2 regions of the Staphylococcus gallinarum genome follow, and region 2 is predicted to be linked to the other one. Evidence: a T-box and tRNA genes for the amino acid it is inferred to sense, from the RefSeq annotation. Region 2 holds a T-box; the other holds one or more tRNA genes.
The links. The T-box of region 2 lies ahead of JN168_RS05930 (valine--tRNA ligase). A T-box ahead of a tRNA ligase gene usually reads a tRNA of that ligase, here a tRNA-Val.
Positions count from the first base shown of each region.

Region 1 (4,349 bases), 200 kb from region 2:
GGTCCCAAAATATATGTTAAGTGGAAAAGGATGTGGCGTTGCCCAGACAACTAGGATGTTGGCTTAGAAGCAGCCATCATTTAAAGAGTGCGTAATAGCTCACTAGTCGAGTGACACTGCGCCGAAAATGTACCGGGGCTAAACATATTACCGAAGCTGTGGATTGTCCGTAGGACAATGGTAGGAGAGCGTTCTAAGGGCGTTGAAGCATGATCGCAAGGACATGTGGAGCGCTTAGAAGTGAGAATGCCGGTGTGAGTAGCGAAAGACGGGTGAGAATCCCGTCCACCGATTGACTAAGGTTTCCAGAGGAAGGCTCGTCCGCTCTGGGTTAGTCGGGTCCTAAGCTGAGGCCGACAGGCGTAGGCGATGGATAACAGGTTGATATTCCTGTACCACCATAATTCGTTTTAAGCGATGGGGGGACGCAGTAGGATAGGCGAAGCGTGCTGTTGGAGTGCACGTCCAAGCAATGAGACTGAGTATTAGGCAAATCCGGTACTCTTAAGGTCAAGTTGTGATGGGGAGAGGAAATTGTTTCCTCGAGTCGTTGATTTCACACTGCCAAGAAAAGCCTCTAGCTAGAAGTGTGGTGCCCGTACCGCAAACCGACACAGGTAGTCAAGATGAGAATTCTAAGGTGAGCGAGCGAACTCTCGTTAAGGAACTCGGCAAAATGACCCCGTAACTTCGGGAGAAGGGGTGCTCTTTAGGGTTAACGCCCAGGAGAGCCGCAGTGAATAGGCCCAAGCGACTGTTTATCAAAAACACAGGTCTCTGCTAAACCGTAAGGTGATGTATAGGGGCTGACGCCTGCCCGGTGCTGGAAGGTTAAGAGGAGTGGTTAGCTTCTGCGAAGCTACGAATCGAAGCCCCAGTAAACGGCGGCCGTAACTATAACGGTCCTAAGGTAGCGAAATTCCTTGTCGGGTAAGTTCCGACCCGCACGAAAGGCGTAACGATTTGGGCACTGTCTCAACGAGAGACTCGGTGAAATCATAGTACCTGTGAAGATGCAGGTTACCCGCGACAGGACGGAAAGACCCCGTGGAGCTTTACTGTAGTCTGATATTGAAATTCGTCACAGCTTGTACAGGATAGGTAGGAGCCGTTGATACGTGAGCGCTAGCTTACGTGGAGGCGTTGGTGGGATACTACCCTCGCTGTGTTGGATTTCTAACCCGCACCATTTATCATGGTGGGAGACAGTGTCAGATGGGCAGTTTGACTGGGGCGGTCGCCTCCTAAAGAGTAACGGAGGCGCTCAAAGGTTTCCTCAGAATGGTTGGAAATCATTCATAGAGTGTAAAGGCATAAGGAAGCTTGACTGCGAGACCTACAAGTCGAGCAGGGTCGAAAGACGGACTTAGTGATCCGGTGGTTCCGCATGGAAGGGCCATCGCTCAACGGATAAAAGCTACCCCGGGGATAACAGGCTTATCTCCCCCAAGAGTTCACATCGACGGGGAGGTTTGGCACCTCGATGTCGGCTCATCGCATCCTGGGGCTGTAGTCGGTCCCAAGGGTTGGGCTGTTCGCCCATTAAAGCGGTACGCGAGCTGGGTTCAGAACGTCGTGAGACAGTTCGGTCCCTATCCGTCGTGGGCGTAGGAAATTTGAGAGGAGCTGTCCTTAGTACGAGAGGACCGGGATGGACATACCTCTGGTGTACCAGTTGTCGTGCCAACGGCATCGCTGGGTAGCTATGTATGGACGGGATAAGTGCTGAAAGCATCTAAGCATGAAGCCCCCCTCAAGATGAGATTTCCCAACTTCGGTTATAAGATCCCTCAAAGATGATGAGGTTAATAGGTTCGAGGTGGAAGCGTAGCGATACGTGGAGCTGACGAATACTAATCGATCGAAGACTTAATCAATTTTATAAACCGTTTTGATTGGTAATTATATTTTACTTACTATCTAGTTTTGAATGTATAATTTAATACATTTCATTGTCTGGTGACAATGGCAAGGAGGTCACACCTGTTCCCATGCCGAACACAGAAGTTAAGCTCCTTAGCGCCGATGGTAGTCGGACTTACGTTCCGCAAGAGTAGGACGTTGCCAGGCAGTTATATTCGGAGGATTAGCTCAGCTGGGAGAGCATCTGCCTTACAAGCAGAGGGTCGGCGGTTCGAACCCGTCATCCTCCACCATCTTAATAAGCCGGCCTAGCTCAATTGGTAGAGCAACTGACTTGTAATCAGTAGGTTGGGGGTTCAAGTCCTCTGGCCGGCACCATTATTTAAGAGCCATTAGCTCAGTTGGTAGAGCATCTGACTTTTAATCAGAGGGTCAGAGGTTCGAATCCTCTATGGCTCACCATTTTAATCATATATCGCGGGTGTGGCGGAATTGGCAGACGCACTAGACTTAGGATCTAGCGCCTTACGGCGTGGGGGTTCGACTCCCTTCACCCGCATATGCAGAAGTAGTTCAGCGGTAGAATACGACCTTGCCAAGGTCGGGGTCGCGGGTTCGAATCCCGTCTTCTGCTCCATTATATGTGCCGGGGTGGCGGAACTGGCAGACGCACAGGACTTAAAATCCTGCGGTGAGAGATCACCGTACCGGTTCGATTCCGGTCCTCGGCACCATATTTTTTAAATAGCGCCTGTAGCTCAACTGGATAGAGTGCTTGACTACGGATCAAGAGGTTATGGGTTCGACTCCTATCAGGCGCGCCATTTAAAGATAATTACTTCACCCAATTATAAACGGGAAGTAGCTCAGCTTGGTAGAGCACTTGGTTTGGGACCAAGGGGTCGCAGGTTCGAATCCTGTCTTCCCGATAACCCAATGAATAATGGGGGCTTAGCTCAGATGGGAGAGCGCCTGCTTTGCACGCAGGAGGTCAGCGGTTCGATCCCGCTAGTCTCCACCATTTTTACTAAAGAAACTAAATTACAACGGCGGTGTAGCTCAGCTGGCTAGAGCGTACGGTTCATACCCGTGAGGTCGGGGGTTCGATCCCCTCCACCGCCACTATTATTAGTTGTAAATTATATTTAGGACCTTTAGCTCAGTTGGTTAGAGCTAACGGCTCATAACCGTTCGGTCGCAGGTTCGAGTCCTGCAAGGTCCATATAATTTTTGGAGGAATACCCAAGTCCGGCTGAAGGGATCGGTCTTGAAAACCGACAGGGGCTTAACGGCCCGCGGGGGTTCGAATCCCTCTTCCTCCGCCATTTTTAAAATTAAAATTAAATATAATTTATTACCTAATATTTTTGGAGGAATACCCAAGTCTGGCTGAAGGGATCGGTCTTGAAAACCGACAGGAGCTTAACGGCTCGCGGGGGTTCGAATCCCTCTTCCTCCGCCATTAATATTAACGCGGGATGGAGCAGTTCGGTAGCTCGTCGGGCTCATAACCCGAAGGTCGGTGGTTCAAATCCGCCTCCCGCAATTTTATCTTTTTGGTCCCGTAGTGTAGCGGTTAACACGCCTGCCTGTCACGCAGGAGATCGCGGGTTCGATTCCCGTCGGGACCGCCATTATGGTTCAGTAGCTCAGTTGGTAGAGCAATGGATTGAAGCTCCATGTGTCGGCAGTTCGACTCTGTCCTGAACCATTTTATTATACAAGCCGGCCTAGCTCAATTGGTAGAGCAACTGACTTGTAATCAGTAGGTTGGGGGTTCAAGTCCTCTGGCCGGCACCAGTTTTTGGAGGGGTAGCGAAGTGGCTAAACGCGGCGGACTGTAAATCCGCTCCTTCGGGTTCGGCAGTTCGAATCTGCCCCCCTCCACCATTTATTTTTTATAGGGACATAGTTCAACGGTAGAATAGAGGTCTCCAAAACCTTTGATGTGGGTTCGATTCCTACTGTCCCTGCCATGGCGGCTGTGGCGAAGTGGTTAACGCATCGGATTGTGGTTCCGACACTCGTGGGTTCGATTCCCATCAGCCGCCCTTAATATTATTAATGGGCTATAGCCAAGCGGTAAGGCAACGGACTTTGACTCCGTCACGCGCTGGTTCGAATCCAGCTAGCCCAGTTAGTATTGGCGGCATAGCCAAGTGGTAAGGCAGAGGTCTGCAAAACCTTTATCACCGGTTCAAATCCGGTTGCCGCCTCCATGAATATGCGGGAGTAGTTCAACTTTTAGAACACATTCCTTCCCGGAATGAGGTATAGGTGTAAGTCCTATCTTCCGCTCCATATTTATAATCCCATGCGGGAGTAGTTCAACTTTTAGAACACGTTCCTTCCCGGAACGAGGTGTAGGTGTAAGTCCTACCTTCCGCTCCATATTTATAATCCCATGCGGGAGTAGTTCAACTTTTAGAACACGTTCCTTCCCGGAACGAGGTGTAGGTGTAAGTCCTATCTTCCGCTCCATTTTT
Region 1 covers NZ_CP069082.1:1,072,300-1,076,648, forward strand. Annotated here, with positions in the region: rRNA gene JN168_RS04885 (23S ribosomal RNA) at 1-1,877, shown strand, start outside; rRNA gene rrf (5S ribosomal RNA) at 1,956-2,070, shown strand; tRNA gene JN168_RS04895 (tRNA-Val) at 2,081-2,156, shown strand; tRNA gene JN168_RS04900 (tRNA-Thr) at 2,166-2,241, shown strand; tRNA gene JN168_RS04905 (tRNA-Lys) at 2,250-2,325, shown strand; tRNA gene JN168_RS04910 (tRNA-Leu) at 2,341-2,422, shown strand; tRNA gene JN168_RS04915 (tRNA-Gly) at 2,426-2,500, shown strand; tRNA gene JN168_RS04920 (tRNA-Leu) at 2,509-2,597, shown strand; tRNA gene JN168_RS04925 (tRNA-Arg) at 2,611-2,687, shown strand; tRNA gene JN168_RS04930 (tRNA-Pro) at 2,719-2,792, shown strand; tRNA gene JN168_RS04935 (tRNA-Ala) at 2,809-2,884, shown strand; tRNA gene JN168_RS04940 (tRNA-Met) at 2,912-2,985, shown strand; tRNA gene JN168_RS04945 (tRNA-Ile) at 3,012-3,085, shown strand; tRNA gene JN168_RS04950 (tRNA-Ser) at 3,096-3,188, shown strand; tRNA gene JN168_RS04955 (tRNA-Ser) at 3,233-3,325, shown strand; tRNA gene JN168_RS04960 (tRNA-Met) at 3,336-3,409, shown strand; tRNA gene JN168_RS04965 (tRNA-Asp) at 3,422-3,497, shown strand; tRNA gene JN168_RS04970 (tRNA-Phe) at 3,502-3,574, shown strand; tRNA gene JN168_RS04975 (tRNA-Thr) at 3,588-3,663, shown strand; tRNA gene JN168_RS04980 (tRNA-Tyr) at 3,670-3,753, shown strand; tRNA gene JN168_RS04985 (tRNA-Trp) at 3,766-3,839, shown strand; tRNA gene JN168_RS04990 (tRNA-His) at 3,842-3,914, shown strand; tRNA gene JN168_RS04995 (tRNA-Gln) at 3,929-4,000, shown strand; tRNA gene JN168_RS05000 (tRNA-Cys) at 4,009-4,082, shown strand; tRNA gene JN168_RS05005 (tRNA-Gly) at 4,090-4,164, shown strand; tRNA gene JN168_RS05010 (tRNA-Gly) at 4,180-4,254, shown strand; tRNA gene JN168_RS05015 (tRNA-Gly) at 4,270-4,344, shown strand.
Region 1: it encodes a tRNA-Val, which carries the amino acid that the T-box ahead of JN168_RS05930 (valine--tRNA ligase) is inferred to sense. The anticodon was not compared.

Region 2 (4,349 bases):
ATCATTGGTATTTTACCTACATATGATCAAATTGGAATATGGGCACCAATTATTTTATTATTAGCTCGTATAATGCAAGGTTTTTCAGTAGGTGGAGAATATGCAGGTGCAATGGTTTATATTGCAGAATCGTCACCTGATAACAAACGTATTAGATTGGGAAGTGGATTAGAATTAGGTACTTTATCTGGTTACATTTTTGCTTCGGTATTAATCACTATTATGTTTTGGTTGATTCCATCTGAAAGTATGCAATCTTGGGGTTGGCGTATCCCATTTTTCGTAAGTATTCCAATTGGTTTATTCGGTTTATACTTAAGATCACACTTAGAAGAATCGCCAATATTTGAAAATGACTTAGCAAATCATCAAGAAGATGAACCTGGTTTCTTACAAATCATTAAAGAAAATAAACGTGACATTTTATTATGTGTAGTATTTGTTGCTTTCTTCAATATTACAAACTATATGTTACTAGGATATATGCCTTCATACTTAGATGAAATTGTCGGCATAAAAGATACAATCAGTACACCGATTACAGCAGTTGTACTAATTATTATGTTACCATTTGCTATTATGTTTGGTCGCTTAGGCGATAAGAGTGGTAACAAGAAAATTATCAGCGTTGGTTTAATTTTAGGTATTGTCTTCTCAATCATTTCGTTCCAATTTTTAAATGGCGGAAATTTAGGTTTCTTATTTATTGGTTTATTAATGATTGGAATTGTCTTATCCGTATATGAAGGAACAATGCCAGGAACATTGCCAACATTATTTTTTACAAATGTGAGATATAGAACATTATCATGGACGTTTAATATCGCCGTTTCAATATTTGGTGGAACAACACCATTAGTTGCTTCTTGGTTAGTACATGTTACAAATAATAACTTAGCACCTGCGTTTTACTTATTAGCAGTAAGTATTATTGGTTTATTGGTTGTATTGTTCTTATTTAAAGATACATCAAAACAATCATTAAAAGGTTCTTATCCAACAGTTGCTACAGAGAAAGAATTTGAAATGGCCGTAGAAAATCCAAAAGATTCACTATGGTGGAAATCAGAAGTTAAATAATCAATATAGTTAATGTTTATCAAGAATTAAGTAGAGCAGACCTGAAATTTTATTTCGGGTCTGCTCTTTATTGTATACTTATTATATTGTAGAAACGGTTGTTACATATCTTGTTTAATAGCTAAATTGATTATAGATATTTAGGGTTATTAGGGCATGATTGTAGATGTGCATTATACAAACCCGCAGCTTCAAGAAATGAAAATACAGTGACTGGTCCTAAAAACTTAAAGCCATAACGCTTTAAATCCTTAGATAATTGTCTTGCTCTATCGTCTATAGTAATACGATCAGAACTGTGTTTGTAGTTAAAATCAATAGGTTGATGATCCACATATGACCATAAGAAATCACTGAAATTACCAAATTCATTTTCTATTTTCAAAAAACCCTTAGCTTGCTCAACAATAGCTTCTAATTTTTTACGATGGTGAACGATATTTGGAAAGTCCATAAGGTTATCTATATCTTTAGATGTCATCTTTGATACGATTACTGGATCAAAGTTATGAAAAGCAGCTTCATATGCTTCTTTTTTCTTTAAAATAGTTAGCCATGATAAACCGGCATGTTGAGATTCAAGTGCTAACAATTTGAATAATGCATGACTATCGTATAGCGGTTGTCCCCATACTTCATCATGATATTGTATGTAAATTGGATCCTTTGTGCCAAAAGCGCATTCATTCATAAATTTTCCCCCTAGTGCATTGACTTATTGCTCTATCCATTATACTATAATTAAGGAAATAAATATTGTCTTTTGGGAAGAGTAAATAGAGTTAGATTTGACAGAGAGTACACGGTAAGCTGAAAGTGTATAGTTTAACTTATTGAAGGTAGCCCACATTGAACTTTTACTGAAATACGGCGTTTGTCGTTTGTAGATTAGGTTAAAGCGTGTTTGAGCGTTAATCATATAATGAGTGCATGGATTAAGTATAACTTGATTCATGAATTTAGGTGGTACCACGGAATATCCGTCCTATATTATTAGGACGGATATTTTTTATTTTAAGGAGGATTTTATCAAATGGAAATGAAACCAAAATATAATCCGAGCGAAGTTGAGTCAGGACGATATGACCAATGGGTAAACAATGGATATTTTAAAGCTGCAGAAGATAATTCAAAGGAAACATATACAATCGTTATTCCACCACCAAATGTAACGGGTAAATTGCATTTAGGACATGCATGGGATACGACATTACAAGATATCATCACACGTATGAAACGTATGCAAGGTTACGATACACTGTATCTACCAGGAATGGACCACGCAGGCATTGCAACACAAGCTAAAGTTGAAGCGAAGTTAAATGAACAAGGTTTATCTAGACATGATTTAGGTAGAGAAAAATTCCTTGAAAAAGCTTGGGAATGGAAAGAAGAATACGCAAGCTTTATCCGTAACCAGTGGTCTAAATTAGGATTAGGTTTAGACTATAGTAGAGAAAGATTCACTTTAGATGAAGGTTTAAGTAAAGCTGTTAAAAAAGTATTCGTTGATATGTACAATAAAGGCTTAATTTATCGTGGCGAATATATTATCAATTGGGATCCAGTTGCACGTACTGCGTTATCTGACATCGAAGTAATCCACGAAGATGTACAAGGCAAATTCTATCACTTTAAATATCCATATTCCGATGGTGAAGGATACATTGAAATTGCAACAACAAGACCAGAAACAATGCTTGGTGATACAGCAATTGTTGTAAACCCGAATGATGATAGATATAAAGATGTTATCGGTAAAAAGGTCATCCTACCAATTATAGGTAAAGAATTACCAATATTAGCTGATGAATATGTTGATATTGATTTTGGTAGTGGCGCAATGAAAGTAACGCCTGCACACGATCCAAACGACTTCGAGATAGGTAACCGACATGATCTTGAACGCATAATTGTTATGGATGAATCTGGTAAAATGAACGATAAAGCTGGAAAATATGAAGGCATGGATCGTTTTGAATGTCGTGAACAATTAGTTAAAGATTTGGAAGCAGAAGGCTTAGTAATTAAAATTGAAGAGCATGAACATTCAGTAGGTCACTCTGAGCGTTCTGGTGCAGTTGTTGAACCTTATCTATCAACGCAATGGTTTGTAAAAATGAAACCTTTAGCTGAGCAAGCATTAAATAATCAAGATACTGATAATAGAATTGATTTTGTACCAGCACGTTTTGAAAAAACTTTTAACCGTTGGATGGAAGAAATCAGAGACTGGACGATCTCTAGACAATTATGGTGGGGACATCAAATTCCAGCATGGTATCATAATGAAACAGGTGAAATTTACGTAGGTGAAGAAGCTCCTGACAATCCAGAAGAATGGACACAAGATGCTGATGTATTAGATACATGGTTCTCAAGTGCTTTATGGCCATTTTCAACTTTAGGTTGGCCAGACGTTGATGCTGACGATTTCAAACGTTACTTCCCAACCAATGCATTGGTTACTGGGTATGATATTATCTTCTTCTGGGTCGCACGTATGATATTCCAAGGCTTAGAATTTACAGGTGAGAGACCATTTAATGATGTATTATTACATGGCTTGGTACGTGCTGAAGACGGCCGTAAGATGAGTAAATCATTAGGTAATGGCGTTGATCCAATGGATGTTATTGATGAATATGGTGCTGATAGCTTGAGATATTTCTTAGCGACAGGCTCATCACCTGGTCATGATTTACGTTATTCTACGGAAAAGGTTGAATCAGTTTGGAATTTCATCAATAAAATTTGGAATGCAGCAAGATTTAGTATCATGAATATAGGTGAATCATTTAATGTTGATGATGTTGATCTTTCAGGCAATTTATCATTAGCAGATAAATGGATCTTAACACGCTTAAACGAAACAATTGCCAATGTTACAGAACTTAGTGAAAAATATGAATTTGGTGAAGTTGGGCGTGCATTGTATAACTTTATTTGGGATGAATTCTGTGATTGGTATATTGAAATGAGTAAAATACCAATGAACGGTGAAGATGAAACTCAAAAACAAGTGACAAGATCAGTATTAACTTATGTATTAGATAATACAATGAGAATGCTACATCCATTTATGCCATTTGTTACTGAACAAATTTGGCAAAACTTACCACATCATGGTGAAACAATTGTCAATGCAGCATGGCCAACAGTTGACGAATCACTTATTTTTGACGACAGTAAAGAAACAATGCAACAACTTGTTGAAATTATCAAATCTGTAAGACAATCTAGATTAGAAGTAGATACACCGTTATCAA
Region 2 covers NZ_CP069082.1:1,273,410-1,277,758, forward strand. Annotated here, with positions in the region: gene JN168_RS05920 (MFS transporter) at 1-1,080, shown strand, start outside; gene JN168_RS05925 (DNA-3-methyladenine glycosylase I) at 1,211-1,771, opposite strand; T-box leader at 1,831-2,071, shown strand; gene JN168_RS05930 (valine--tRNA ligase) at 2,114-4,349, shown strand, end outside.